2 regions of the Neptunomonas sp. CHC150 genome follow, and region 2 is predicted to be linked to the other one. Evidence: predicted binding sites of a transcription regulator. Region 2 holds the regulator's gene; the other holds the start of a gene.
The links. The regulator PhoB, encoded in region 2, activates phosphate uptake and scavenging genes when phosphate is short. The targets are predictions, from matches to a motif close to TGTCATANNNNTGTCANA.

Region 1: OW491_RS13390 (CYTH domain-containing protein) is a predicted target of PhoB. The motif match lies at 7,628-7,645, and genes of this name have one in related genera.

What each region holds. Positions count from the first base shown of each region.
Region 1 is NZ_JAPNXU010000010.1:346,175-362,160, forward strand. Features, by position in the region: gene OW491_RS13365 (glycosyltransferase) at 1-581, shown strand, start outside; gene OW491_RS13370 (glycosyltransferase) at 682-1,725, shown strand; gene OW491_RS13375 (ELM1/GtrOC1 family putative glycosyltransferase) at 1,732-2,643, opposite strand; gene OW491_RS13380 (branched-chain amino acid aminotransferase) at 2,884-3,879, shown strand; gene glnE (bifunctional [glutamate--ammonia ligase]-adenylyl-L-tyrosine phosphorylase/[glutamate--ammonia-ligase] adenylyltransferase) at 3,943-6,864, opposite strand; gene OW491_RS13390 (CYTH domain-containing protein) at 6,934-7,572, opposite strand; gene OW491_RS13395 (TIGR00153 family protein) at 7,716-8,396, shown strand; gene OW491_RS13400 (inorganic phosphate transporter) at 8,418-9,683, shown strand; gene argE (acetylornithine deacetylase) at 9,781-10,935, shown strand; gene argA (amino-acid N-acetyltransferase) at 10,965-12,308, shown strand; gene OW491_RS13415 (ATP-binding protein) at 12,367-13,725, opposite strand; gene OW491_RS13420 (response regulator transcription factor) at 13,746-14,423, opposite strand; gene ilvD (dihydroxy-acid dehydratase) at 15,071-15,986, shown strand, end outside.
Region 2 is NZ_JAPNXU010000008.1:275,060-291,045, forward strand. Features, by position in the region: gene OW491_RS10550 (TRAP transporter large permease subunit) at 1-1,195, opposite strand, end outside; gene OW491_RS10555 (TRAP transporter small permease subunit) at 1,192-1,743, opposite strand; gene OW491_RS10560 (YjaG family protein) at 1,980-2,588, shown strand; gene OW491_RS10565 (hypothetical protein) at 2,588-2,845, shown strand; gene OW491_RS10570 (hypothetical protein) at 2,853-3,278, shown strand; gene OW491_RS10575 (ATP/GTP-binding protein) at 3,480-4,469, shown strand; gene OW491_RS10580 (hypothetical protein) at 4,478-5,140, shown strand; gene OW491_RS10585 (NADP-dependent oxidoreductase) at 5,206-6,162, opposite strand; gene OW491_RS10590 (hypothetical protein) at 6,337-6,564, shown strand; gene cysZ (sulfate transporter CysZ) at 6,586-7,332, shown strand; gene phoR (phosphate regulon sensor histidine kinase PhoR) at 7,343-8,662, opposite strand; gene phoB (phosphate regulon transcriptional regulator PhoB) at 8,681-9,376, opposite strand; gene ubiA (4-hydroxybenzoate octaprenyltransferase) at 9,452-10,342, opposite strand; gene OW491_RS10615 (chorismate lyase) at 10,358-10,921, opposite strand; gene OW491_RS10620 (DUF1415 domain-containing protein) at 11,032-11,610, shown strand; gene OW491_RS10625 (diguanylate cyclase) at 11,718-13,232, opposite strand; gene phoU (phosphate signaling complex protein PhoU) at 13,386-14,132, opposite strand; gene pstB (phosphate ABC transporter ATP-binding protein PstB) at 14,188-15,021, opposite strand; gene pstA (phosphate ABC transporter permease PstA) at 15,057-15,986, opposite strand, start outside.

The DNA.
Region 1 (15,986 bases), on a different contig from region 2:
CAACAGACCCTTCCATTGAAACACTCGACAACTCGACTAAAACAGATCTCGATATCGACTTACTATTTTGCAGTAACAGCAACGACTTTACCGAACGCTTGGCAATGGTGGGACGCTTAAAAGAAGCGCTGGCCGATGATGTGCGCTTCAGAACATTTGGTAGTTTCGGGGAAGACCCGGTATGGGGGCGTGACTATGACCGTGCTCTATCTCAAACTAAGATGGGTTTGAACCTTAACCGACAAGAAGGAATGTATTGGTATTCATCCGCTCGCATGGCTCAACTAGCAGGGAATGGCATCTTACAATTTACCCACGAATCCCCTCGATTCGACACACTTATGCCAGAAGAAAGCCTTGTATATTTCGCGAGCGAGGACGATTTAAAGTCGAAAATTCTTGAATTCCAACACGACGACGCTAAACGCCGCTACTGGGCAAGCCGAGCTCGTACGTTCTTCCATCAAGAAATGAACTCAAAATTATATGCACAATATATTGTTGAAGCCGCCACTCAAACCGCATTTAGTCATGATTACGTATGGGCGCGGGACATCCACTTAGACGGCTCAATGAGGTAATGCGCCTATCTTTGTAAGGGGCGCAACTCGATCAACACGTCTAACTTTCCGTGATGGCTAACGTTCGTCATATAACAGTAAAAAACGAGATGTAATCAACATGGCCTCGAACCCAATCAAAGTAGCTCAAGTACTCGCGGGTGCAGCTAATGGCGGCGCCGAAAATTTTTTTGTGCGCTTAGTCAGCGGTTTAAATGAGCAACCCGAGTTACACGAAAAAGCATTTATACGTAACCACCAGCACCGCTTAGATGCCTTAAGAGACAACGGCGTAGACGCCCAGGGGTTCTCCTTTGGTGGCAAGCTAGACCTGTTAGGAGCCTACCGTTTCAAGAAAGCTCTCAACGCTTTTGAACCAGAAATAGTCATGACATGGATGAGTCGTGCCAGCGGTTCCACCCCAAACTCAAGCAAATACATTTTAGTAAACCGCCTAGGCCATTATTACAATCTTAAATACTATAAACACTCTGACTACTGGGTTGGTATTAGCAAAGGCATTTGCCAACACATGATTGATGGCGGCTTCCCTAAAGAGAAAATTGTACATATCCCCAACTTTGCTGATGAGACCCCCGTTACCGCTATCCCACGGAACAGTTTTAACACTCCAGCGGAGCAGCCACTCATTCTGGCAGCGGGTAGGCTCCATACCAACAAAGGCTTCGACACATTACTTCATAGCTTAGAGCGCATACCATCAGCTACCTTATGGTTAGCTGGCGCAGGGCCTGAAGAAGCCAATCTAAAAGCTCTTTGTTCACAATTAGGGTTGGACCAGCGCGTTCGGTTTTTAGGATGGCGCGATGATGTCACCACGCTAATGAAAACCGCAGACCTGTTCGTATGCCCTTCGCGCCATGAAGGTCTGGGCTCGATTGTAATGGAATCATGGGCGCATCAATGCCCCATAGTAGCGACTAACTCTCAAGGCCCAGGCGAGGCTATCACTCATGGCGAAAGCGGACTCATCACACCAATTGACGACAGCAAAGCGTTAGCGGATGCTATTAATGAGGTGTTAGGTAGTGATGATTTACGAAACGAACTGATTCATGGTGCATCACGCGTGTATGCAGAACATTACTCTAAAAAGCGTATAGTAGAGCAGTATATTGATTTTTATCAGAAAATTACTCGCTAGAGGCTATCACTGTTCACCTAACCAACCGTAGCCTAAGATAATTTCAGCGCTACGGTCAGCCTCAGCTAACACTATAGGGTTCTGGCTCGACGCCGGCTTGCTCAAAGAACCAACAAGCTCATCCGTTTTGAGGCGCTCAATACCTTTAACAACTCGGCTTTTCTCCGCTGGCAATAGGTTGATTAAGTTAACCACGCAGCCGGCTGTCAATGCTTCATAGGTCATCGAGATACTATCTTCAGTTACCCAACACGTCTCAGTGATAGCGATTGTATTCGGCAGCCAATCACTACTCGTATCCTCAGCCAAAACCAATGTAAATACGCTATCAAGGCCACTCAGGGCTTTTACTAGCGAGTCAGGCGTGCGCCGCGACGTCGCCAATGTCCATTGAGTATCTGGAAAGCCAGTTAACACACTTGAGATCTGATCAAGCACTTGCTGATCGTGCCATTCATAATGCTTGGAAGGCCCACCTAAAAGAATCAGACCTGTCCCATGTTGCTTTGGCTGAGCAACCACGCGATTGAGCGCACCTCGCGTCTGAATTACGTTGGCCGGCAATTGGTCGACATCTAATAAATCATGCTCAGGGATAACGCACTGATCAAACCAGCTTATTGGCAAGGAAGGTTTCATAAGCACCACTGTTTTGGCCTTAAAAAAACGCCCTAGTGCTAACGCTGTCCAGTGTGTTTTGTGTCCAGCGGCCAACACAAGAGCAGTAGGCTTCATGGAAGGCGAAGCCCCCCCAAAAAACATACTTTTTATAAGTAGGCTCAGCGCATTAAATACAGACAAGGGTGGTCGAACTTCAACCGCCAGTGCTGGGTTACGTCTCACTAGCGCCTCAGCCAGCCCCTTGCTTTGATTCACATGACCCGGCTTGCCATCACTGATGATAAGAATATCTGACACCACACTTAACCACTTTTCAATATTTCTCTTTATGATACTCCAGATCACTGACGCACCAAAAAAAGAAACAGATTATTCCATCCTAGCCGCAGCAAACAATTCCATTTTCTGAATAGGGTGATTACAATTTAACCTCTTGGGCCCTCTGCTTTAACAAGCTTAGTCTTATCAGTTTCGCTCACGACTGTGTAATAACGGCTCTCTACATTATTTTTACTACTTTACTTATTAGGAGTTCGCATGGCTGCGTTCGGTACAGTTTTTATGCCTGAAATGGCAATTTCTTGGTTTGACGGTTCTAGCTGGAGCACTCCTGAACTCGTCGCGAGCGACAGCCTACAACTCCACCCCGGCGCGCACGTCTTACACTACTCAAGCACCTGCTTTGAAGGCCTCAAGGCGTTTCGTCATGCAGACGGTTCTGTCAAAATTTTCCGCATGGACAAAAATTTAGACCGTTTTGAGCAAAGTAGCCATTTGCTAGCCCTCCCTCCTATTGATAAAAACGCAACACGCGAAATGATCATAGACACGGTTCGTCGCTTTGCGGCTGATGTTCCTGAAGCGCCTGGTTCCTTGTACATTCGACCAACTCACATTGGTACTGAAGCGGCTATTGGTAAAGCAGCGGCGCCCTCTCTCACCTCTTGTCAGTACATCCTCGTTTCACCTGTAGGGGATTATTTTGCAGGCGGAGTAGCGGCTTTACGTGTACTCATCGAAGACGATGGGATGCGCTGCGCAACACATATGGGCATGATTAAAAGTGGTGGCAACTATGCCAGCGCCTTACTGCCAATAATGAAAGCACGCGCTGAAGTGCAAGCCGATCAAATCTTGTTTTGCCCTAATGGCGACGTTCAAGAAACAGGAGCAGCAAACTTTTTATTGATCGATGGTGATGAAATTATTACTAAAGCGCTTGATGAAAGTTTCTTACACGGTGTTACCCGCGATTCGGTCTTAACTATAGCTCGCGATATGGGCATGCGCATTTCTGAACGTGACATCACCGTTGATGAGCTATTAGAACGTGCCGCTAAACCTAATTGCGAAGCGGCGCTTTCTGGCACAGCTGCCGTTCTAACACCGGTGGGAACATTTATCCATCACGGAAAAGAAATCAGCATCGGGAACGGCGGCATAGGCGAAACCACGCTAAAACTGCGCAAAGCACTGAATGATATTCAGTGGGGCAACAGCGAAGATAAATATGGCTGGCTTACTGAAGTTTAAGTAGGGAGTATTCAGCAGGAGGGGCCAAGCACAAACCTATGCCCCTCCTCTTACTAGCCCTTCTCAACTTTGTGGCTCATCCACTTTTATAAAACGTTTCCATATGTGAGTCACAGCGGCTCTCAACTCGGCCATTTCAACATCATTCATTGCCTTAGAGCGCTCTTGCAAGGCCAATCGATGCCCTACAGCACGATAACGTTTATAGGCTTCCTGCAAAGTAACCGCGTCGTGTTCTGGTAGTAAACCTTCTGCCTGTAAAACTTCTAAAATCCGAATATTATCGGAATACGTGCACAAAGCAGGGTGTTTATCTGCGTGTGCTAACACGAGATACTGAACCAAAAACTCAATATCAACGATTCCCCCCTCATCTTGCTTTAGATTAAACAAGCCGTCTTCAACATCTTGGGAAGAGGAGCCCAAATGCGTACGCATTTTTTGGCGCATGTCGGCGACTTCTTTTTGCAACACATCGAGATCACGCGGCTTCGCTAAAATTGTTTGGCGCAAGTTGTTAAAATCGCCACTCAACCCAGAAGCGCCGGCAATAACACGAGCACGAACTAGCGCTTGGTGTTCCCACGTCCAAGCGCTGTTATTCTGATACTCTCCAAAAGCTTTTAAAGAACTAACCAGCAAGCCTGAATTTCCCGAAGGTCGCAGCCGCATATCCACCTCGTATAACTGCCCTCCGGCCGTAAACGTATTGAGGATATGTATCATTCGCTGACCTAAGCGCGTGAAGAAAACAGCATTAGCAATCGGCTTCGCACCATCCGTCATAAGGTCGGTTTCACAATCATGAATGAACACCAAATCCAAATCTGAGCCATAAGATAACTCGATACCACCCAGTTTGCCGTAGCCCAGCACAATAAAGTCAGGGTCCGCAGGTACGCCAGCCGTTTTCATCGGACGGCCATGTTTTTCTAGCATTAACCGCCACGCTATATCTAACACACTACTTATAATAACTTCTGCAAGCCAAGTCAGATAATCACTGACTTTCATCAGCGGCAAAACGCCGGTAATGTCGGCCGCCGCTACGCGTAAAAGATGTGCACTTTTGAAATAGCGTAACGCTTCCATTAATTGCTCGATATCATCCTCAGGTATGCGTAATAGCTGCTGACGCAACTCGTTGGCTAACGCGGCTTTATCAGTTGGCGCATAAAGAGTACGTGGATCAATGAGTTCATCTAGCAAAACTGGCTTTTTCGCTAACTGGTCAGCAAACCACGCACTGCTAGAGCACAGTTTCACCAGTTGCTGTAAAGCCGCTGGGTTTTCATGCAATAGCACCAGATAAGCAGAACGCCTGAGGATTGCATGAATGAGCATCATTATCCGATTTAAAGTTTGTGTCGGATTCTCGACCTGACTAACTTCTTCTAGTAGCACAGGTAAAACACGTTTAAGCCTTTCAACGCCACCTGGCTGCAACACTTGTACAGTGCGCGAATCACGTAGTTCACTAATCAGTTTCAGCGCGGCTTCTGGGTCATCACTGTATTTATCGCTAATAAACGCTAACGACTCAGCCTCATCAAGATGCCCACTCCACAATGCCAACCAATTACCTTCTTCCTGTTGCTCCTGATCGGCGGACTCTGTTGAAGAGGGGGCAATCACTTCCTCAAAATGTGCCCTTACAATTTCTCGGTGATACTTAAGCTGCTCACTGCATTGCTGCCATGAATCAAACCCCATACTAAATGCCAAACGTGCTTTGCCGAGATCATCAGTGGGCAGTTCTTGAGTCTGTTTATCGGCTATGGCTTGGATGGCGTGCTCGATATTACGTAAAAAGATATAGGCGGCAATTAGCTCCTCTACAGCTTCTGGAGTCACATCCGATAATTCGGGCAATAAGGGTAAAATTGTCAATAACTCACGTTGCTGCAAACGACTATCGCGCCCGCCCCTGATCAACTGGAATGCTTGGGCTATAAACTCAACTTCGCGAATCCCACCCGGGCCTAATTTAACATTAAGCTCCATTCCTTTGCGTCGCACTTCGCGATTAATCATCTCTTTCATTTCGCGTAATGACTCGAAAGCGCCATAGTCCAGGTACTTGCGGTAAACAAACGGCTTTAGCATTGCCATCAATTGAGCGCCCTGCTCTTTGTCACCCGCGACCACTCGCGCTTTAATCATGGCATAGCGTTCCCATTCACGCCCTTGATCTTGATAGTAGTGTTCCATTGCTGCAAAACTTAATGCAAGCGGGCTTGCTGAACCAAAAGGTCGGAGGCGCATATCCACACGAAACACAAAACCTTCGCCATTCATGGTGTCTAAAGCATGGATTAACTTTTGCCCTAGACGAATGAAAAATTCTTGGTTTTCTAAGGTACGCTTAGCTCCCTCTGTTTCACCTTTCTCAGGGAATGTAAAAATCAGATCAATATCCGATGATAGATTGAGTTCATGCGCGCCGAGTTTCCCCATGCCCAACACAACCATGCGTTGCTGCTGCTTTTCTCCGGTAGTTTCACAGACATGCATGGGTGTACCCCAACGATCGCAAGCTTGCTGATAAAGCACCTCAAGCGCACCATCAATGAGTGCATCAGCCATCCAGCTTAACTCCAACACGGTCTGCTGCATGGTGGCTTTTCGCGTTAAATCGCGCCAAATCAGACGCACCATGGATTGCTGCCTAAGAAGACGCAAAACAGATAGTAAAGAAGGCTCGTCTGTAACCTGCTTTAGCGCCTCCTGAACAAGCGTTTTATATCCGTTTAATGACTGATTTTGATCCAACTGTTCGGCATTGCATAATGAAGCGCCCCATTCAGGATGACGAGCCAATTGGTCAACCACAAAATCACTACCAATCGAAACGGTCAGTAACTCATTGTAGCGACTCGCCGGCCAGTGCGGCTTTACTGATTCCAACAATGGGGATAACCGGTCCCACTGCTTCTCAGCTAATGGAATAAGATCACTGGGTAGCGCGGATAAATTAGGCGTCATAGTTTTCTCTTTTTAAACGGTATAAATAATCAGACACTTATCATGATGGGGAGCTAAAACAACATCTAATCAACACCGGTTCGCCTGATGAAAAAGGCGATAACCTCGTTCTGCTTTACTAATATCACTGGTGACCAAGCACCCAAGTTCAGCTTGCAACTGGTCTTTAAGCATCAGCAAGTCTTCTACCGCTCCTGACTTTAGCTCTAATTCTAACTCGCAAATAGCATCTTTTAATAACTCACCATCGCGCGCGCACTGATAACTCACATCACCTTGATCGAGCGCAACTTCTATCTGCGTGTCGTTTACAGTAACCCACCAAACAAGCCGATCAAAATTAGTGGCGAAAATAGGTAACAGTTGCCCTTTAAGTTTTTCTACAGGTAATGCATCCGGCCATTGAGCTTGCGCGAGCAAGGTTAAATCTAGATCCGGCTTGTCAAGCAACCACTCCCATTCACCTCTCTGATGCAAGCCATTAATGCTGTGCCCACGCGTTTTAACCGTTTGAATAATATCCTCACCTTGCTCTCGGATACGCAGAGCCACTTTATGCTGCGTGAGAGCAAGCTCGGGCGTATCGTAATACCGATTTACTAGGTGATTTTTACCTTTAAAATCGGCACCTTGCAGTACCTTAAGCGCTAAAACTTGTTCTAGCTTGTCGGCAGGAAAAGTCAGCTTCACTTCCGTTTCATTTGCCACTCTATTCATTCCCCATGCAATGTTAACCTCTATTACCTGATCTTTTTTAACATTTAGTTACAATTAGATGATATTTTTACTACAAATACAGGTATCTCACCCTTATACTTGCGCGAAAACTCAATCCTAAACAGGTTTTGGTTATGATTACTAACAATCCGATTATGCAAATGTTTGCACGTTCACCGTTCAAACCGATGCAAGAGCACATCGTAAAGGCACAGGCCTGTGCAGAACAGCTAATCCCATTCTTTAATGCTGTTATAGCAAACGACTGGGAAACTGCCCGAACAACCCAACATAAGATTGCGGTTTTAGAAGGCGAAGCTGATCGATTGAAAAAGGATGTTCGTCAACACCTACCTAATAGCATTTTCCTTCCGGTACCACGTACCGATCTCTTGGAATTGCTGCGTATGCAGGACAAAATCGCCAACCGCGCCAAAGACATTGCAGGGATAATGTTAGGCCGCGAAATGCCAGTCCCTGAAGTCATACAACCCATTATGCTTGAGTTTGTTCAATCTGCCTTAGCAACATCTGGACAAGCCGTCACTGCATTATCCGAACTGGACGAACTCGTCAGCGCAGGATTTCGCGGCCGCGAAGTAGAGGTCGTAGAAAAAATGCTAATCGAACTCGATCAACTTGAGCACAAAAATGATGAGTTTGAACGCACGATTCGCTCTCAACTCTTTGCTATTGAACGCGACTTACACCCCATCGATGCTATTTTCCTCTATCAGGTCATTAGTGGCATAGGTGACTTAGCTGATCGCGCCCAACAAGTCGGCAGCCGTTTACAACTTCTGCTAGCACGCTAATCTCAACAAAAAGGCATTATCATGAGCATTATTGCGCAATACGGCGATATCATCGTCATACTTGCATGTGTGTTTGGTTTTTTCATGGCGTGGGGTGTCGGCGCAAACGACGTTGCTAACGCTATGGGTACGTCAGTTGGCTCCAAAGCACTGACAATGAAACAAGCGATTATGATCGCTATTCTTTTCGAGTTTGCAGGGGCTTATTTAGCCGGTGGCGCCGTAACCGCCACTATTCGCAAAGGTATTATTGACCCCGGAATTTTATCCGGCAATCCAGAACTTCTCGTTTTTGGTATGCTATCGGCACTGCTCGCTGCAGGCTTATGGTTGCTCATCGCTACACATTATGGGTGGCCTGTTTCAACCACCCACTCTATCGTCGGTGCCATTGTAGGCTTTGCTGCCGTCGGCATCTCAGTTGATGCTGTCCATTGGGACAAAGTCTCTAAAATCGTCGCTAGCTGGGTCGTCTCGCCCGTCACCGCGGGCATTATTGCTTTCTTCTTGTTTAGGAGTGTGCAAAAGCTGATTTTAGATACAGATAAACCATTCGAAAATTCTAAAAAGTACGTGCCCGTTTATATCTTTTTAGTTGGCTTTATTATCTCAATGGTGACATTCACCAAAGGGCTAAAGCACATCGGCCTTGATATCAGCTTTGCAAACAGCGCGTTCATCTCGATAGGTGTCGCTGCTATTACCATGTTCATTGGTATCATGATGCTGAAGAAAATCAAAGCAGACCCTACGGCAGATAAGGACTATCATTTCGCGAGCGTCGAGAAGGTATTTGGTGTTCTAATGATGTTCACAGCCTGCGCCATGGCCTTTGCTCACGGCTCTAACGATGTAGCTAACGCCGTAGGCCCTTTAGCGGCCGTCGTAGGCGTTATAAGCTCTGGTGGTGAAGTAGCGCAAAAAACAGCAATGCCTGCTTGGATACTGCTCTTAGGTGGCGCTGGTATCGTAGCTGGCCTCATCATGTATGGTCACAAAGTCATTGCTACTGTAGGTAATAATATTACCGAACTTACCCCAAGTCGCGGTTTTGCTGCCACTTTAGCTGCAGCCACAACGGTTGTCGTTGCATCTGGTACGGGGTTGCCAATTTCTACCACGCACACGCTTGTAGGAGCCGTACTCGGCGTCGGTCTTGCTCGCGGCTTAGCGGCACTCAACTTACGCGTTGTCGGTACCATCTTTGTGTCCTGGGTAGTTACCCTACCTGCAGGCGCGCTATTAGCAATCATGTTCTTCTTCATGTTTAAGGGTATGTTCACTTAAGTTTTGTGCTAATACACTGAAACACGTCCACTAAGAAGGCTCGACCCGCTTCCCGAAAGCCTGCACAATAGAGAAAAACTTGTGCAGGCTTTTTATTATGTCTAAATCTATTCCAAGTCTGATCGACATGCTGACGCAGCTCATAGCTACCCCTTCTGTTAGTTGTACAGCACAAGAGTTGGACATGAGCAACCGCCCCGTTATTGATCTACTAGCCACCTGGTTATCAGCAATCGGTTTTGAGATTGAGGTGATGCCGGTTCCCGGCTATGCAGGCAAATACAATCTTATTGCCACACTTGGCCAAGGCCCCGGCGGTCTAGTTTTATCTGGCCATACAGACACAGTCCCTTTCAATGAAGAGAAATGGAAAAGCAATCCGTTCACACTCACTGAGAAAGACCAACGCCTATATGGATTGGGCAGCTGTGATATGAAGGGCTTTTTCGCACTCGCCATAGAGGCCGCCAAGCAGTTTGTAGACCATCCTTTTAAGTCGCCTTTAATCATTCTAGCGACTGCCGACGAGGAGAGCTCCATGTCAGGCGCTCAGGCCTTAGCCGATGCTGGCAAACCCAAGGCTCGTTATGCAGTTATTGGCGAACCCACCAGCTTGCGCCCTATTCGCATGCACAAAGGCATCATGATGGAAGGCATCAAAATCACCGGACGTTCTGGGCATTCATCCGATCCATCATTAGGGGCTAACGCACTCGATGCCATGCATAAAGTATTGGGCGAGCTCATGAGTTTTCGTCAAGAAATGCAAAGCAATTATCGTAACAGCGCGTTTCGTGTTGATGTGCCCACACTCAATTTAGGTTGCATTCACGGAGGCGACAACCCCAACCGGATTTGTGGACAATGCGAACTAGAGTATGATTTGCGCCCACTTCCTGGAATGGATATGTCGGTGCTACGCGAAGGCATTTATAAACGCGTAAAACCTTTAGAGACCCAATACGATGTTATTATCGATTGCGCACCCATCTTTAATGGCATTCCATCATTTGAAACGGCTGCCAACGCAGAGCTAGTTCAAATGGCCGAAAAGCTGACCGGCTATACAGCCGACGCTGTCGCCTTCGCAACAGAGGCGCCTTTTCTACAATCGTTAGGCATGGAAACGATTGTGATGGGCCCCGGTAGTATTGACCAAGCCCATCAACCAGACGAGTTCATAGCGCTGGACCAAATCCGTCCAACCGTTGATATACTGAGCCACATGATTAAGCGCTACTGTTTACAATAGCGGACTGAATTTTTTAAGAGGAAACCTCGTTGTCTGACCCAACCGCCACTGACTATGTAAATTGGTTCCGTCATTCATCGCCTTACATTAACGCACATCGCGGTAAAACATTTGTGCTAATGCTAGGTGGCGAAGCGATTATCGACCCTAACTTCGATAACATCATTCATGACATCGCCTTGATGACCAGCTTGGGAATTCGACTCGTCATTGTTCATGGTGCACGACCACAGATTGAGTCACGCCTTGAAGAGCGTGGTTTAGAAACTCGCCTGCATCATGACATGCGCATTACAGATAGCGAATCCTTATTATGTGTTATGGAGTCCATTGGCGTAATTCGTAACCTATTCGAATCCAAACTATCCATGGGACTCGTCAATACACCCATGCATGGTGCTGAAATACGTGCCGTATCGGGTAATTTTATTACAGGCCGTCCCGTAGGTGTCTATGAAGGCGTCGACTTATGCCATACAGGAGAAGTACGACGCATTGATCACAAAGGTATTTGCGCTCAACTTGATAGCGGAAACATCGTGTTGTTATCGAACCTAGGCTTTTCCCCAACAGGAGAAATATTCAACTTATCAGTCGAAGAAGTAGCTGCCCAAACAGCCATTGCATTACAAGCTGACAAGTTAATTTTATTTGGCGGCGAAAGCGGCATTATAGATAGTAAAGGCGAGGTTCGTTCTGAGTTGCTTGCTAAGACAGCTGAGCGCTTCCTAAGCCAGTACCATCAACAACTTGAAAGTACCGACGTTGCGCACTCAGAAGTCTCTAAATTGCTGTATATGGCAACCATTGCATGCGCTGGAGGCGTCCCGCGTAGCCATTTAATTAGCTACAAAGAAGACGGCGCCTTACTCGCAGAGCTCTACACAAGAGACGGCGCAGGCACAATGGTTATCAAAGAGTCTTATGAACAAGTCCGCGCGGCCACCATTGAAGACGTTGGCGGCATTATCGAACTAATTAAACCCTTAGAAGACAAAGGCATTTTAGTACGCCGCTCACGCGAATTACTGGAGGCGGAAGTCGAGCAGTTTTTTGTGGTAGAACGAGATGGTGCCATCATTGGTTGTGCAGCACTCTACCAGTATGAAGAGTCGAAAATGGGTGAGCTAGCTTGCGTTGCTATTGCTAAAGAATATCAAGGGGGTGACCGGGCAGAGATGTTACTCGCGTCGATTGAAGAGCAAGCGAAAGAGTTGGGTCTTAACGCTTTATTTGTACTAACAACGCGTACAGCCCATTGGTTCATTGAACATGGTTTTGTTGAAGTGGCAATCGAGCAACTGCCTAGCAAAAAGCAAGCGCTCTACAATTTCCAACGTAATTCAAAAGTGTTCTCTAAAGCGCTGCGATAAATACAAAAGCACTCGGGGTTAAATCCGAGTGCTTTTTAACAACCAGTGCTAGCTATTACTAGCCGGTTGGCAAAATTATTTTAAAGCTAGCGCCCCCCAAAGAAGATTCACCCACTTCTAGTTGGCCGTCATAACTGCTCAATATATCCACAGCCACTGCCAAACCAATCCCTTGCCCTGGCGCTGCGGATGTATCTACACGGGCACCACGTTGCAAGATAATATGCCGCATTTCAGGCGAGACACCAGGCCCATCATCTTCAAGCTCCAAATGCACGCCGTCATCATCACACACTAACGAGACCCGGACCTTTGAGTGGGAATATTTAAAGGCATTTTCAAGCAGATTACCCAGCATTTCCATTAAGTCGCGCTCATCGGCGCCAAACAGAGCTGTTTCATCCAGCAAAAGAGAGTAATCCACACTTTTCTCTCGGTACACTTTACTTAACGCTGAGGTAATTCGTTTTATTAAGGGCGCTAAAGCTATTGCATGCACAATCGTATTATTTTGGCTACGCACAGCCCTCGCCAATTGATACTGAACAATTTGATCCATTCGACGCACTTGCTCATCCACTACGGATCGGTAACTTTCGTAGCTCAGCTTTTCGTTTCCCGCCCCACGAACAACCGCTAGTGGCGTTTTAAGACTATGCGCTAAATCACCTAATGTGTTGCGATAACGCTCTCGTTGGTTACGTTCACTATGCAAAAGGTGATTCAAGCTATCAGTCACCCCTTGCACTTCTTCTGGATATTGACCGGCTAAACGCGTTGTCTGACCTCGCTCAATTTCATGGAGATCAGCCACCAACTTGCTCAATGGCTGCAAACCCCAGCGAGTCACTAATGTCTGAAGAATTAACGCCAAAATAGTCACGGCAAATAACCAGCCCCACAAGTGGGTGCGATAGCTATTTAATTGCGTTTGTAGGGTGCCGCCTGGCTCTAATAATGAAAATAAATAGCGACGAACCACCCCTTCGGTTTCCCATTGAACGGGATATTGATAGAGGTAGTAGTTCTGATCCGCCAAGAACTCAAAACGAGTCTCACCGGTTTTAAGCTGAGTACTGAGCAGCTGGGTACGTAACGGCTTATCAATGAACTTGGCCGACGGGGACTCCCACTGCAGCTGTCCTAGTTGAGAATGGATAAAGGCATACCCGTAACCATCATTTGGGATGGATAAATAATCAGGCACTTTCAACTGATTATCTTTGTAACGAACTTCGCCAATCATGATATACACCTGCAAGCGCATCCTATCTTCTAAGGACGCTTGCAAACTGTAGGCGTAAGAATTCTGCAGAGCATAGCCCGCTACAGTAATAATAACGGGCAACAACAGGAAAGAAGCGATTAATAAGCGCGCTTTAAGGGATCGAGGGTACCAGCGTCCTAGCCGTTTCATCAATAAAGCTTAACGCCGCACTATGAAGATTGCATATCAAAACGATACCCAAGGCCTCTCACCGTAGTAATAGGGTTGAGTGTCTGGTCGGGATCCAGTTTTTGACGTAAGCGACGTATAAAGACCTCTAATACATTGCTGTCCCTATCAAAATCCTGGTGATAGAGATGCTCGGTTAGCTCTGCTTTGGATACTGTCTTACCGGCATTCAGCATGAGGTATTCAAGGGTACGGTACTCGTAACTGGTGAGTTTGATAGGCTTGTCAAAACAAGCAACAACGCGCCCAATCGTGTCTAGGCTTAACGGGCCAAACTCAAGCAACGGTTTAGCATGACCTGCAGCACGGCGCAGCAGCGCGTTTAAACGGGCTAATAACTCTTCCATGTGGAACGGCTTGACCAAGAAGTCATCCGCTCCCGCTTCGAGCCCTTCTACTTTGTCTTGCCAATCACTGCGTGCCGTTAAAATGAGGATCGGAAAGTTTCTTTCTTCTGCACGCCACCGTCTGATCAGCTCAACCCCTGACAACGAGGGTAAGCCTAAATCAACAATTGCTAAGTCATAAGAAAATTCAGAACCCAGGTAAAGAGCCTCTTGACCATCCGCTGTCTCTTCAACGGTATAGCCACGAGATTCAAGCCCGCTGACCAACTGGCGACGTAAATCTGCATCATCCTCAACGACCAACAGCTTCATTCGTTACTCCTGTTATATTTACCTAAATCCAAATCTACCTGCCTGTTTCAGGCGAGCAACTTGCTCACTCGTGGATGAATGAACCCGTTCCTCAAACTTATTGCATGCAATTTAAGACACTTAATCACAAACAATTCGGCGCGCTTCGCATAACTTACACGATGAGGGTAAGTTTGCAATATATACCGAGTTTTTCAATATTATAATATGTTGTTTATCATCATCTTAGCCCACAAAGGCTGCGAATCGTTGTCATTTCTTGGGTGGCGATGCTTTGTTAGCTTCTTGCTTTTGCAACCTAACAGCTATCATCACAAAACGAATATTGTAAACAAAACCAATCACGAGAACGATAGGCATAGTTACAATAAAAATCTGCCCTAATGTCGGATTAGCAAGCCATTGCCCTGCCCATAAGGATAGTATACTTATCACAAATAAGGGTATGCCTACCCATCTCATTCGTCGTAGCCAATCGTCTTGTTTAATCTGTTTTTTATTCACAAATGACCTCAATCAAATAGTACGAATATTACCGTTAAAACCTTCAAGCATACATCAAGCCACCGAACTTCTATTAGCTCAGCCTGAATCTGTTATAATATCGGCCTAAAAATGCTACTAATAACGCTGTTGAGGGTCTCCTGATGCCTGTTTATCGTTCTAAAACCTCTACCGCTGGCCGCAATATGGCGGGTGCTCGTGCACTGTGGCGTGCGACGGGAATGAAAGATGATGATTTCCATAAACCGATCATTGCCATTGCTAACTCCTTCACCCAGTTTGTACCTGGTCACGTCCACCTTAAGGACATGGGTCAGCTCGTAGCGCGCGAGATCGAAAAAGCGGGCGGTGTGGCGAAAGAGTTTAACACGATCGCCGTTGACGACGGTATTGCGATGGGACATGACGGCATGCTGTACTCCCTACCGTCACGCGATATTATTGCCGACTCAGTTGAGTATATGGTCAACGCTCATTGTGCTGATGCACTCGTGTGTATTTCTAATTGCGACAAAATCACTCCGGGAATGCTAATGGCTGCGATGCGCCTAAACATTCCAGTTGTGTTTGTATCTGGCGGCCCAATGGAAGCCGGAAAAACCAAGCTGTCTGAGCATAAGTTAGACCTAGTCGACGCAATGGTTGTCGCGGTTGATGACTCAGCATCTGATGAAAAAGTAGCTGAATACGAACGCTCTGCCTGCCCTACCTGTGGCTCTTGCTCTGGTATGTTTACAGCGAATTCCATGAACTGCTTAACCGAAGCCTTAGGCTTATCATTACCCGGTAACGGCACAACACTTGCGACACACAGTGATCGTCGCCGCCTGTTTGAAGAAGCCGGACATCTCATTGTAAAAATCGCTAAAGATTATTACGAAAACGATAACGAAGCAGTGTTACCGCGTAACGTTGGTAACTTTAAAGCATTCGAAAACGCCATGACGCTCGATATTTCTATGGGCGGCTCAACGAATACCATTCTGCATTTATTGGCCATTGCTTTAGAAGCCGAAATTGACTTTACAATGAAAGACATAGATCGGCTCTCACATACCG
Region 2 (15,986 bases):
AGGTTTGTAGGTTAAGGGCAATCATGATGCCTAACCAAATAGGATCTAACCCCATGGCTAACAAAATTGGAGCGACGATAGGTACCACGACAAAGGTGATTTCGATAAAGTCGAGGAAGAACCCTAAGATAAACATCACCAGCATTACCATTGCCAATGCGCCCCAAACACCGCCCGGTAAATCGGTTAAAAAGTCCCGGACCATGTCGTCGCCGCCGTAGCCACGGAAAACGAGTGAGAATATGGATGCGCCTACCAAGATGATAAAGACCATAGAGCTGACTTGGGTGGTTGAGCGCATGACTTCTTTCATAATGTTAAGAGAGAAGCTGCCATTAAATATGGATAGGGCTATCGCACCAACGGCGCCGACTGCTGCTGCTTCCGTAGGGGTCGCGAAGCCGCCTAAGATAGAGCCTAAAACCAACCCAATTAACAGAATGGGTGGTACCAGTGCTTTTAGAATGCGTGCGCCTAAGTTAGTGACACCGTCACGTTCTTCTTTAGGAATAGCTGGAACCGTGTGCGGTGAGAAAATAGCTTTGCCAATGAGGTAAGCAATATAAGCAGCAACGAGTAGTAGCCCAGGTACTAAGGCCCCTAGGAATAAATCGCCTACTGTAACCGTTTCGGGTGAGAAGATGCCTTGATCCAATTGTGCTTGCTGGTACGCCGAACTAATCACGTCGCCTAAGAGAACGAGTACAATTGAAGGAGGGATGATCTGGCCTAGCGTGCCTGACGCGCATATAACACCGGTAGCCACTTGTGGGTCATAACCACGGCGAAGCATTGTCGGCAATGACAACAAGCCCATGGTAACAACCGTTGCGCCCACAATACCTGTGCTCGCGGCCAGCAACATACCTACTACAGTTACAGAAATACCTAAACCGCCACGCATCGGCCCGAACATAACGGACATTGTATCTAATAGCTCTTCAGCTATTTTTGACTTTTCGAGCATAACGCCCATGAATACGAATAGCGGCACTGCAATGAGTACCTCGTTATTCATTACACCAAATAAACGGTTGGGGATAGCTTCAAGAAAAACGGTATCAAAATGGCCAGTAACAGCACCTATACCGGCGAATAATAACCCGGTGCCTGCCAACGAAAACGCAACGGAATAGCCCATTAATAGGACACCGACTGCCGCCACAAACAATAAAAGCGATAAATACTCGGTCATAGTGGGTGCTCCGTTACATTTTCCTCAATGAGATGGCTTTCGCCGCGCAAGACTAAAGCACTGCGGCCTAGCTCTGCGATTCCTTGTAATACAATGAGTGCAGGCATCACAATTAATGTAGTTTTGAGGAGGTAACGATAGGGAATGCCGCCCGCTTCTTGAGAGCCCTCTTTGAGTGCCCACGAGGTAGAGACATATTCCCAAGAGATATAACCGATAAAGATTGAAACGGGGAACAGCAAAAACAAGGTGCCAATAATATTGATAACGGCTTTAGTGCGTTCGCTGGCCGGGCGATAAAAAATGTCAACACGGACATGACCATCATGCTTGAGGGTATAAGCGGCCCCAAGTAAGAAAACAAAGCTGTGCATATAAATCACAGATTCTTGCAGGGCGATATTACCCATGTCGAACGCATAGCGCATGACAACAATTATAAACGTCACGACGACCATCAGTAGGGTAAGCCAAGAAATGACTCGTCCTGTCCACTCGCTGAGGCCGTCAAGCAGCTTCACGAGCTGACTTAAGCGGTTGCTTTGCATTATTTTTCTCTTACTAGCAAGTTACGTGTTTTGAGGTTGTTATTCGGGCTCTGCTTTTAAGCGCGATCTTGCGCGTTATCGGCGAAACATACTCGTTTTAATGAATATAAGTAGTATAACAGTAAAAAATCATGAGATTTATCCGTAATTCCACCGGCTTTACTGAGTGTTTTGGCTGCAAATTCCGCTAAAACCCTTACAATAGACACGTCACCATCTAACGCCGAGATCTGTATATGACTGATAGACTGCCTGTTGAGCCACAACTTCGCTCTCTGGATCATAGTAAACTAGCGGCTTATTGCGCAGCGCTAACTGAACGACAATTTCCCAATTTCATTCTGTTTAGCAAATTAGTTGAGTTTGGTAATACCACTCAGCTAGAAACCATTCTGGATGGTGTATGGCAGTCCTTGGTTCCAGGTGGGGCTAAAATGAATTTTGAAGTACAGCTCGACAAAGTTGAGGCTAATATGCCCGACTTAGATGAGTACGAGATGTACGGTGCCTCTCCAGCGTTAGATGCGGTTGTGTCACTTTATTCAACGTTGGTTTGTATCTTAGAAGCCGATGTCGATGAAGCCATTGCGGTGGGTAATGTATCGCGTGAATGCGTGGCTATGTTTATCGAACTGAGTGAGGGCGATGATCAAATGTCGGATGAGCAAATAATCCGGCTGATTTCTAATCATGACCTTATGGTTCAGGAAGATGAGTTCCACGAAGAAGTCATTGAGCGTCTTATGTCGACTAAAACCATGACCAAAGCTTTTGTTTCAGACTTACGTGAACTTGCCCGTAATCAAGGCTTTAGTAACATTGGAATCAGTGATGATGACCATTAATGCTTAAGTTGGGGTTGTTGCTCTTAATTGTGCCTTGTGTGCTGCTAATGGGGGGGTATATTTATGAATATAGCCTCGTCGATAGTTGTCGTGCGCAAGGAGGCTCCTTTGATTACCTGCGTCAGCTATGTGATGACTCTCAAACTCATCCCTTTATTCCTTTTATGATGCGGCATCCCTTGCAGGTAAATGGCGGAATGCTGTTAGCCGTTGTAGGTCTGTGCTGTTGCGTTGTTGGTTTGTATAAACGAGGCTAATATCTCCATGTTTGCAAAGCTATTTGTAGGGTTTCTCGTGGTTGTCGCAGTACTCGCGGGCTACTTGTGGAGCAACCAAGCGGAGATAGTGGCTAACTTTAACGAGCAGCGTTCGTTAGAAAGAGAGCAGAGCCAACAAGCAGGACGCTTATTTGGCGAAAAGAATGATCAAAATGCGTGTCTAACTCGTACCCTTGCTGATTTTGATGGTTGCCAAGAGTTTGGATGTTCTGTGAGCTCAGGGTTATTTCTTAAAAATTGTTTGGCCGTAGCGGCGCCCAATAGTGCTTTGTGCGAAGGCGTGCCCGCGTTTCAAGAAGTGCCCAGCGAAGACGACAAGCATTGGGCTAAGTATGAGTGCATTGATCGGAATATTCGCGGTGAAGCTTGCCGCATGTTGATGCGCCAAGTCTCCCAGTTTTGCAGCCAATAAGCATATCCTGACTACATTCTGTTCATTATTCCGCATAATCGCTCGTCATTTACTTCAAAAATACTGCTTTATAGGCTATTTTCCATACACCTATCGCAAAGCATTTAACTGTCCGCTACTAAAGACAGGCTTTTGTAGGTCATTAATAAGAATAAGAAAAACACATCGCATAAGAGTGTTAGTCAGCATGGACCTAGTTTAATGCAACACCATAAACTGTTATTTATTGGCCCGGTTGGGGCGGGTAAAACATCCGCTATTCGATCGTTAAGTGAGCATGATCAGAATATAGAAACAGAGGCGACGGCAAGTGATTTAACCGGATTACGAAAAGCCACAACAACGGTCGCTATGGACTATGCTTGTATGAACCTTAGTGCAGACGAGTCCATCTTGTTGTACGGAACACCGGGTCAGTCGCGATTTCGCTTCATGTGGGATTTATTAGCGAATAACTTAGCCGCCGATTGTGCGGGTATTATTTTTCTCGTAGATAACACCCGTAACTACCCTATGCAGGACCTAAAATATTACGCGGCAGAGTTTGCTGAACTGATCGCCCGTAAACCTGTAATTGTTGGGGTAACACGTTCCGATTTGCGGGCCGAACCTGGATTAGAAGAGTACCAAGCGACACTTGAAACCTTGGGGATTGATGCCACGGTTGAGTTTATTGACGCGCGTAAAGGTAGTTCTGTATTACCGCTCGTACAGCGCATGCTGGCCGATAAAATGTCGTTTGATGGTTGGTCGCAATTATTGGAAGACGCGACTATTCGAGATGAAAATAGAGTACTGGAAGAGACGGATGTTCAACCGGAAGAGCCGCACTATGAAGTGGACACTTACCAAGGGGCTGAGATCGTCGTGAAAGACTCAATTGTTGATGATGTAATGAATTTCCAAGGGGTACGTGGTGCCGCACTGACGGACAGCATGGGCGAGGTAATTACGTCGTCAATTGAATCGTCTGAAATGAATGATTTTGTAGGCTTCGTTTCCGGAGTGATTACTGTTTTTGAAGAAGCCTCGGATTTAGGGCAGGTAAGAAGTGTATCGCTGAAAAGCAGTACAGAGGATAACGTATCCGTGTTTTTCAAGGGAGATCAAACATTGGGAGTTCAAACCTCAAACCGTGTTTCAATCAGGACGTTGAAACAGCAGGTTGATGATCTGTTGCAGTGGGGTTGAGTATCGCTATGTCTATGATCGAATTATTAAAAGAGTTAGAGCAATTAGGTAGCATTCAACACAGTTGTGTTGCGACACCAGATTCTATACTGGCATCCACCTTCCCCGAAATATTGGATACCAATATGGGAAGCGCCTCGCGTGTAGCGCATCAAATCTTCAATGCGATTCATTCCATTGGATCAGACCACAAAGAGATTATTTTTGAGCTTGATGAATGCTTGTTGATGGGGCATGTAGTTGACGATAAAACGGTCCTTATTATGCTGACAGAAAAAGAAGTCAACATGGCGCTGATTAACACCAGTGTGCGGTCCGTAATGCCGACTATTATTGAAGCAATAGCACCGGTAACAGAACCAGAGCCTAGCGTCGCTCCCGATACATCAACGGCTAGTCGACCTGCTGTGAAAAATAACCCTGCAATTGAGGCGCAACTGAGGGCATTGATGAACCAATTGCGTGATTTGATGGCTGATTATATAGGCCCGGCGGTGAGTATCGTTTTTGACGATGCTTATGACACATGGCGGGCCAAACATGGTGTTAGGTTGGGAACTATAGCTGAGTTGCTTAAGCAACTAGCTCGTGAAATTGATGATAAAGATGACCGTTCTGCGTTTCTGAAAAAATCAGTAACCACAGTTAAAGCGTTCTCTGCAAACCGTTAACCGCTGCCAAATAAACTAGCGGCGCTTACTTTTATAGTGAGTAAGCACCGCTGCGTAACAGCCGGTTAATTGTCTAGTGTTAGTACCACTTTCCCGCGAGTGTGTCCTGTTGCTATTTGCGTAAAAGCACGTGCTACTTCGGCCAACGGATATGTTTCGGCAACCGTGACTGTTAGTTCTTGTTGCTCGATACGCGCCAGTAGTTCTGCCAACTGCTGACCATTGGGTTCAACTCGAATGGGTAGCGCTTTTTTACCTTCTTTTTCCGCAGCGGCTATGACCTGATCTTTTGTCACAGAGGGCAACGTGATTAATGTGCCTGTGGCGGCGAGCAACGCAATGGCGTTAATACCCGTTTCACCTCCAACCCCGTCAATAATGAGATCGAACGGTGCCTGCGCTTCAAGGGCTGATTCGTCACGGTAATCAATGGCCTGATCACACCCTAAAGCCAGTAAATGGTCATGGTTAGCCGGTGACGCAGTACCTACAACATGCGCGCCTTTCCATTTGGCTAATTGAACGGCTAGGTGACCTACACCGCCTGCAGCGGCCATCACCAGTACGCGCTGTTGTGGTTGTAAGTTAGCCTTATCAAAGAGCGCCTGCCACGCTGTTAAGCCTGCTAACGCAGCTCCTGCTGCGGTGATTGGTGCTACGCCTTTGGGTAAACGGGCTATTTGGTCGGCAGGTGCCGCTATGCGCTCGGCATAACACCCTGCGCGTTCAGGAAAGCGAATAAAGCCGACAACAGCATCGCCAGAATCAAACCCGGTTACATCGCTGCCGCATGCGATAACTTCACCGGCAAACTCCCATCCGGGAATGAAGGGCAAGTCACCGATAAAGGCAGAAGCTCCGCCCCCAATGCAGGTTTTGTAGTCGATAGGGTTAACGCCTGCGGCCAGTGTTCGGATCAGCACTTCACCGGCTTCTAGAGCGGGCTCTGGAACCTCTTGTACAGTGAGATGTGTCGCAAATGTGTCGACTTCGCTGAACTGGTCAAGGCGGATAGCTTTCATGAGTAACCTCTTATTATTTAACGTAATGACAGACGATAAAAGGATCGTATGCGGCCAAAGTGGCATGTAAGATGAGCCTAGCTGTGCAGCCTCAACAAATCAATTCTGATAGGCTAGCTGGCGCGCATTACAGTGTTGCCATCTTATTATCTGTGCTTAATGTAAGGAGCCATGATGTATTTCTTAGCTGTTCTTGAACCGATTCTATTCTGGGGTGGTCTGATCGTTTTTCTTATATCGCTTGGTATGTATGCTGGGCGAACCAAAGATGTAAAATCGATTTTGCAATTTTGGCAACCTACAATCGTTTTTAATCCACTTGAAAATAAAGTTAACCGTATTGGGTTAGCCATGATGATAGTGGCGGTTGTGATTCGTGTAACATTGTTTGTGATGCTGTAATGGGTTAACTAAGGAGAGTAAATGAAGGGTAATCCAGTTAAAGGGGTTGGGTACTTATTTAGAGGCTTTAGCATGCTGCCTGAGCCCGGTATCCGGCAATACGTATTAATACCACTGATTATTAACATATTGTTGTTTACAGGCGCTATTTGGCTGCTGATGGATCAGTTTGATGTATGGGTCGACTACTGGCTTTCGTATCTGCCTGAGTGGCTTTCATTTTTGGATTGGTTGCTTTGGCCGCTCTTCGCATTGCTGGTGCTTGTCGTGGTGTATTATGGCTTTTCGATAGTCGCCAATCTTATTGCTGCGCCATTTAACGGTTTTCTATCCGAAAAGATTGAGCAACTGCGTCGAGGGCGCGAAGTCACGGATGAGGGCTGGGGCGAGTTTGTAAAAATGATCCCACGTGCATTAGGGCGTGAGTTAGCCAAGATGATGTACTATTTGCCGCGCTTGTTCTTGCTCATCGTGTTTAGTTTCATCCCTGTTTTAAACATTATTGCTCCATTTTTATGGTTTTTGTTTGGGGCATGGATGATGTCGATCCAGTATTGCGATTACCCGATGGATAATAATAAGGTGACTTTTAAAAAAATGACTCAGCTCTTAGCCGAGCGGCGTCTCACCTCTATCAGTTTTGGTGCCGTCGTGCAGTTTGGCACTATGATTCCTATTTTAAACCTGATTGTTATGCCTGCCGCTGTGATAGGGGCGACTTTATATTGGGTTGAGGAACACGTCGAACGAGCGGTGGCTGGTGTGTGAATAGACCCGCTCAGGTCGCACTTTTTTGCTGGGCTATACGAGATTGAGTTGAATACAGCATGTCAGGGGGGAAGTGGCAGATAAAAGTACTGCCTTTCCCTAGCTGACTCTCAATAGTTAATTGAGCTCCGTGACGGTATAACGCATGCTTCACGATAGCTAATCCTAGCCCCGTGCCGCCGGTGGCGGTAGAACGGCCTTCATCGACGCGATAAAACCGTTCCGTTAAACGTGGTAGGTGGATGGAGTCGATACCAATACCATTATCTGTAACCGAAAAATGCCCGCCTTGCTCATCGACAAACCATTTAATACTAATCAAGCCTTTTTCCGGTGTGTACCGCACTGCGTTGAAGACGAGGTTCGAGAATACACTATGGAGTTCTTGGGGCTGACCCAACAGGTCAAACTCAGAGTCGACATCTAACGTTATCTGATGTTGCTTATCGAGTGAAATCACTTCTGCATCATGATGGATAGTGATAAGCATCTGATGAATGTTGATAGGGACTTCATCGTTAATATGCTGGCTAGACTCAAGACGAGAAAGTAATAATAAATCAGAGACTAAGCCTTCCATGCGGCTTGATTGGGCCTGCATTTGTGTCAGAGCTCGCTGCATAGGTTTGGGGAGGTCCTGGTCTAAAAAAGTCTCCAGATAACCTCGAATGACTGTTAATGGCGTGCGTAGCTCGTGAGAAGCGTTGGCCACAAAGTCTTGTCGGGTATGTTCCAAACGCACCAAGCGAGTGATATCACGGGCTACTAACAGTCGATCGCTAGCACCAAACTCTTTTATTTGGAACTGTAAGGTGGTGTCGTTGAGGACAGGGCTAGGTAGCTGCAGAGGGTCGTCATATTTACGTTTGTGGTAATAACGTATAAAGCGAGGATCACGCAACAAGTTCATAACCGGCATTCCACGGTCAGACACATGTTTAAAGCCTAACAAGCGTTCTGCTGCGCGGTTCCACCACTCTAAATTATTATGCTTATCAATAATAACAACGGCATCGGGTAGTGCTGCCGAAGAGCGTTGAAAGCGTTTGATGATCTCTTTTAGATCACTACGTTGCTTATGGTGACGCTTTTTAATTCGTGCTAAGTCATCAAAGATGTCGCCCCATATGCCCTCGGCTTCGGGAACCTCAGAATCATATTTATGCAACCAGGTTTGCAGCCTTCCTATTTGACGTAGTTGTAGAAAAATCCAAAGTCCTAACCCAGCAACCATTCCCCAGCTAACAGAGCCTATGAATAAGCCTACCGTTGCAGATACAGCGACAAATAAAAATAAACTGCCTACGGCGGCTTGGGGGACTCTCTGCATAGGGGATACAACTCGTGTTTAGGCTACTTGTGTTGAAAAACGATACCCAGTTCCTCGCACCGTTTGTACTAGGTGGTCATGTTCATTGCCTAATGCTTTGCGTAAGCGACGAATGTGGACATCTACTGTCCGTTCCTCAACATACACATTGCCGCCCCAAACCATATCCAATAATTGGCCGCGGGAGTAGGCCCGATCTTGATGGGTCATAAAGAATTGCAATAATCGGAATTCAGTCGGCCCTAAATCGATGGCTTTGCCTTCGGCGGTTACACGGTGCGAGATAGGGTCAAGCGTTAAGCCTTCAACCGTCACTGGCTCTTCAATGCCTTTAGGCGTAGCACGGCGTAAAACAGCTTTTAATCGAGCTACCAGTTCGCGAGGAGAAAAAGGCTTGGTGATATAGTCATCTACACCCGCTTCTAAGCCCTGTACTTTGTTTTCTTCTTCGCCTTTGGCCGTCAGCATGATAATGGGGATATCGGCAGTTGTTTCATCTTTGCGTAAGCGGCGGGCTAATTCAATGCCGCTGATGTTGGGCATCATCCAATCCAACAAAATCATATCAGGTTGTCGATCAATCACGATCGCGTGAGCATCGTTAGCATTTTCTGCTTCAATACACTCATAACCTGCCATTTCGAGTGCAACCGCGATCATTTCGCGGATGGGCGCCTCATCATCGACGATTAGCACTTGTTTGCTTGTAGACATGTCTAAGCCTCTACGCTTGTAATAAGTCGCGAGTATTACAGTATTTTATTATGACAAAAATGTTACAGCCAGCCACTAATTTGTCATAAAGTGTACGACAATCCCAACAAAGACCGCTAACTCGGCGTAATGGTTGTTCAGAAAGGCGTTAAAGCACCGAGTGCGATCCCTATCCTTAATAAGATTTTGCTGATAAACAAAAAACACGCCGGCTATAACGATCCCTACATAGTAAGGCCACGTCATGCTTTCTAATGTGCCTACTAATAGTAAAACTAACAATGTGGTTATCTGTAATAGCCCAATGATCCGCTTGTCCTGTTTGCCGAATAGGATAGCGGTCGATTTTACGCCGATTTTTATATCATCATCCCGATCTACCATGGCGTACATGGTGTCGTAAGCAACGGTCCAGAGCAGCTTAGCTAAGAAAATCAGCCAAGCAACCAATGGTAAAGTCTCGTCAACGGCAGTAAAGGCCATAGGGATAGCCCACCCAAAAGCCGCGCCAAGTACCACTTGGGGCAGGTGGGTATGGCGCTTCATAAAGGGATAAAGCGATGCTAACGCTAATGCGCCAAAAGACATCCAAATCGTCATGCGGTTAGTGAATAAAACTAGTACAAAAGCGAGCAGCATCAGCCCAGCAAACAGCATGAGCGCTTCTTTACTGCTAATTAGCCCGAGAGCTAAGGGGCGTTCAGCTGTTCTCTTTACATGTCCGTCGATATGCCGGTCGGCATAATCATTAATCACGCAGCCAGCTGAGCGCGTTATAAAGACCCCCGCAATAAAAATAATGAGCAAGCTAAGCGGAGGAACTCCGTCGGCCGCAATCCATAACGCCCAAAGCGTTGGCCAGAGTAGTAAGTAGCTCCCAATAGGCTTATTGAAGCGCGTAAGCTGGGTATAGATGGCTAAACGCTCACGTAAGGTTAGTGCAGGGCGAGGTGCGACATGAGACATGACAAAGGCCTTAAACTAATAACGAGAAGGACTGTAGTGTACTTGCTCAAGCGCCGGAAGAAAAACCTCAGCTACAAGCAAAGGCTTGTTCGATAAACGAAAGACAGAGCGTCTAGCCCACAATGTATGAGAATCTACCTGGATCGAAGTCGTTTGTAAGGGGCCACGCCGCATAGTTGGATCACTGAATAGCACAGATCCTAGTGAGCGTTGGCCAATTAAGTGTAGTTGTCGCTCTCTGCCTGTCAGGGTACTGGCAGGGATCACCGAGCGAGCAAAAACCCAGGCCTCATTCCGACCTTTAAGTATCACCTCGCGTACTAATGCTTTGTGGCGCAGGGGGATTCCCAAAGCTTGCGCTTCGCTAATGCTCGGATACTGCCAGGCAAGGCTCAGTAATTGTACCGAAAACTGCTGATGGCTGGCTTTCACCAAATGTTGTGTCAGAGACCCTCTGTCCATTAGCCACGGCTTCCATACGGCGGGGGCATCGATGGTTGATAATCGAATACGTTCCTTCCATACGGGTGCCGGGAAGGCGGTATAGGGCGTTTGAAGTAATTTGGCGCGGATATCCACAAATCAGGTCCTTTATCTGAGGACGGTATTCTACGCTTAAGCGTCGGCTATCCCAAGCCTTGAGCGTTTGTTGCTGGAGGCGCGTCACATAATCGATTAGCATGCGCGGTATGAGTACAGACAAAGCACACAAAAATACAGCTGCCAGCGTTGAAGCGTTAACCCGTCGTTGGGTAAATACTATGGTCGTTGGACTTAACTTATGCCCTTTTGCAGCGCCGGTTGTGAGACAAGAGACCTTGCGTTATGCCGTAGTTGAAAGCGAAGACACCCGTTTAGCGTGTGAAGCGTTTGTTGACGAGTTGTTAGTTATTAATCAAGCCAATGAACGTGATATCGCTACTACGTTAGTCATCTTTCCCAATGCAGTAGCCGACTTTTATGAATACCTAGGGTTGCTTGATGAATGCCAACGTCTATTGACCCAAGCAAACCTTGAAGGCGTTTTTCAGCTGGCTAGTTTTCATCCTGGTTATTTATTTGCAGGGCCGCCAGAGGATGATCTCAGCCATTGGACCAACCGTTCTCCATATCCCATGATTCATATTATTCGTGAGGGTCAGATGGAGCAGGTGCTCAAACACATAGAGGATCCCGAAGCTATACCAGAACGCAATATTGCACATTTGGAAGCGTTAGGACGGGATAAGCTGATTGAGCTATTCCCGCCGTTTAAGGACTACTGTTGATTGATAAGACGCGATTGTAGCGTGAAGCTAGCCCTAAGTTTTAGTCGCTTCCAATGGTCAATCGTTTTCTGAAATAGAAAGCTAATGCATTGATGCTATTTGCGGGCTTACGCGGCTACTACAATGCAGTTGCGTGCCGTGTCCTTTGCGTTATAAAGCGCGCTATCGGCGCGTTCGACAAGCTCATGTGGGCTGTACGTTGTTGAGGGTGTTAAGGTACAAATACCTTGGCTAACGGTAACAACCAGCCCGGTACTTGAGCGCTCGTGTTTAATGCTCAATGCCTGTACTTGTTTACGAATGCGTTGCGCTACGAGCTCTGCTCCGGCTTTGTCTGTTTCGGGTAATAAAACAGCAAATTCTTCCCCACCGTAACGGCAGACAGAGTCATGTGAGCGGTTGACCGCATTTTCCATAGCACCGGCAATACGTCGTAAGCCACTATCGCCCGCTAAATGGCCATAGAGGTCATTAAACGCTTTAAAATGATCCACGTCGACCATAATGAGTGACAAAGGCAGATTGCTGCGACTAGCACGTCGCCATTCCATTTCTAATAGTTTTTCAAACTCACGTCGGTTATTTACTCCCGTTAGCCCGTCGATACGAGCCGAACGTTCTAAGAAATCACGAGAGCGCTTTAATTCGAGCATCATGCCTACGCGTGCGCGGATAATACCTTCTGCTCGGCCTCTAACAATAAAGTCAGATGCGCCATGCGTGTATGCCTGCAACTCTTGCTGATCATCATTATCGGCATTGATGAGGGCGGTTGGTATAAAGCCGTGGTGGATCTTCTGAACGAGGTTTTGGCAGTTTAATAAAGTAGGGAGCCACTCGTCAGAGCCATCAATTAACAATAAATCGGGCGTTTGTTCTTGGCTTAGAAGCTGCTTTCTTAAATCGCTTAAGGTTGCGGGTAATAAAATATTGTAGCGTGCTCTTAACGCGTCGATAGTTTTCCAGACCGTTTCGATACCATTTGGGGCAAATACAGCGATGGTATGATGGTCGGTATATTTACAGAACTCGCGAGAGTCATACTCAATTTCGGTCGCCGCGCCCTCAAAAAACGCTTGTAGATCTTCGGGGGCAGCTAAGCCTATTAACGTGCGCTTATCTTCTGCCACGATTGATGGAACGCGAGAGCTTACCCCACTGGCGGCCCACTGATCTTGCCAGGTATCGAGTTGTTCTTCACAGTCGATATCAATAGATAACTCGGTGGGTAACCCCGCTTTTTGTAAGGCGTCAAAAATAATAGTGGGGCTAGCAATATCTTGTCCGTCAACCCAAAGGGCTTTATAAAAAAGATCTATAAAATTAAGCGCTTTTTCACGATCGATTTGCATTGCGGCTAATACGCATAAATTGGCAAAACGACTGTCTGGTCGCTCTGGAGGTAACGAAATAGGTACTTCTGGCGCATGGCCGCGCACAGCAAATACATCACTCGCCAGCTCTGAGAGGATATCGGCTGTATTGCCATATAGGCCTATATCTTGAGCGTGCTCTACCAAGCGAAACTCGACCTGATCCAGCAAATCCATTGCTTTTAATCGTTCGAATAACGCATAGCTGTACGGGCAATTTAAGTCGCCATATACGATGTAGCCGCTCATGAATATCTCCAGACTGTGTCGCTTATTGATAACGCGTGTTCTGGAATTAGCGGCAGAAAGGGAAAAAGGTTGAGTCGGTTAAGTGGGTTTGTGCAGACTTCAGGTATTTATAAGAATAGGGCTGCCGTTGGCAGCCCTATTGGAATTGCAAAGTTACGCTGGTTCTTCGTCGTCTTTATCCGTTGCACCAGCAACTTCGCGCATCTCGGCGAGCGGCGCATGGCGGACGTCTGTGCCGCTAACTAGGTAGATGAGCTGTTCGGCGATGTTGCGCGAGTGGTCACCGATTCTCTCTAAGCTACGCAGTACCCAGATGACGTTCAGGCAGCTGGAGATTGCGCGCGAGTCTTCCATCATGTAAGTGACGATTGATCGCATAGCCGTGCGGTATTCCAAGTCGACGGCTTTGTCTTGTTTGGCGACGTGATAAGCCAGTTCTGTATCGTTGCGGGCAAAGGCGGTGAGCACATCTTTTACCATGCTGCTAACGAGTGAACCAATGTGACGGACTTCTTGGTAGCCGCGCTGTGAGTCGCCTTCTTCTACTAGCTCGATGGCGTGTCGGCAGATGCGGCTGGCTTCATCACCCATGCGCTCAAGGTCGTTGACCGCTTTAGAGATGGCAACGATCAAGCGTAGGTCGCTGGCAGCGGGTTGGCGGCGCGCGATGATCATGGTGCAACGCTCGTCGATCATTAATTCCATGTCGTTGGTTTGACGATCGACGCGGCGTGATTTTTCAGCTAATTCGGCATCACCTGTTAACAAGGCTTTTACGGCATCATGCACTTGTCGTTCTACAATGCCGCCCATGGTTAGCAGTTCAGTACGGATGAGTTCTAGCTCGTCATTAAACTGCTGTGAAATGTGTGTTGAGTAGCTATCTTTATTGAGTTCCACAATGGTACTCCTCAATTAGTGTCAATATCTGCATGGTGTTAGTAGGCGGTAGGTTTTATCCGTATCGGCCTGTGATGTAATCTTCCGTTTGCTTCTTCTCGGGGTTCGTGAAGAGGGTATCGGTAACACCAAACTCGATTAAATCACCCATATACATGAATGCAGTATAGTCAGAAACACGCGCAGCCTGTTGCATATTGTGCGTTACAATGACGATGGTAAAGTCATTCTTAAGCTCGTGAATGAGTTCTTCAATTTTAAGCGTTGAAATAGGGTCAAGAGCAGAAGCGGGTTCGTCTAGTAGTAACACTTCTGGTTTTACCGCGATGGTACGCGCGATAACCAAACGTTGCTGCTGACCACCTGACATGCCCAATGCGCTTTCGTGTAGGCGGTCCTTTACCTCATCCCACAAGGCGGCTGAGCGCAGCGCCCATTCGACGGTTTCGTCGATATCACGCTTCTTTTTAATCCCTTGAATACGTAAACCATAGGCTACGTTTTCGTAGATAGACTTTGGAAACGGGTTTGGCTTCTGAAACACCATGCCCACGCGGCGGCGCAGATCAGCTACTTCAACTGTGCGGTCGTAGATATTTTGGTTATCTAACACTATCTCACCGGTGATGTTGCAGCTATCCACCAGGTCGTTCATGCGGTTAAAGCAGCGTAACAGGGTTGATTTACCGCAACCGGATGGTCCGATGAAGGCTGTTACGCGCTTTTTCGGAATGGTCATGTTGATGCCGTGCAGGGCTTCTTTTTCGCCGTAGCTAAGACGTAGGTCGTTAACATGGAGGGCAATCGTTTCACTTTCCAAAGAAAGCTGGCGGTCGTCACGCTGCAACGATGAAATATCCATACGGTGAGTTTTCGCGTTTGTAGTCATAATCAATAAACCTTTAATTCAGTCGTTCTACAGCGTTACATTTCTAACGATTTATATTTTTCACGTAGGTGGTTTCGGATCTGCACAGCACTGATGTTCAGTAGGGCGATCACGACCACCAGCAAGAAGGCTGTGGCATATACCAGCGGACGAGCCGCTTCTACGTTTGGACTTTGGAAACCGACATCATAAATGTGGAAGCCTAAGTGCATAAACTTTTGGTCTAAATGTAGGAAAGGATAGTTCATATCCAAGGGTAAGCTCGGTGCTAGTTTGACCACACCTACCAACATCAAAGGTGCTACTTCCCCAGCAGCTCGTGCTATGGCAAGGATTACACCGGTCATCATCGCTGGGCTGGCCATAGGTAAGACGACTTTCCATAGTGTCTCTGCTTTGGTAGCTCCCAATGCAAGCGATCCTTCACGTAAGGCGTGAGGAATGCGTGATAGGCCTTCTTCTGTTGCCACAATAACTACTGGAACCGTGAGTAGAGCGAGTGTGATCGATGACCACATGAGGCCGCCCGTACCAAATGTAGGCGAAGGTAGGGCTTCTGGGTAAAACAAGCGATCAATGTTACCGCCCAAGAAGTACACGAAGAACCCTAAGCCGAACACACCATATACAATGGATGGTACGCCCGCTAGGTTGTTAACTGCAATACGAATAAGACGAGTGGTAAAGCCTTGTTTTGCGTATTCGCGTAGATATACAGCCGCGACTACACCAAAAGGTGTCACCATGATCGACATGATAATAACCATCATGACAGTACCAAATATCGCTGGGAATATGCCGCCTTCTGTGTTCGCTTCGCGAGGCTCTGCTGAAACAAATTCCCACAGTTTAGCGCCATAATGGCCTAACTTAGCGATGATACCCATATCATTAGGGCGATAAGCGCGTACGATTTTTGCCACTGAAATGGTTAGCATTTGGCCGCTTGCTGTTTCTGCTTGGAT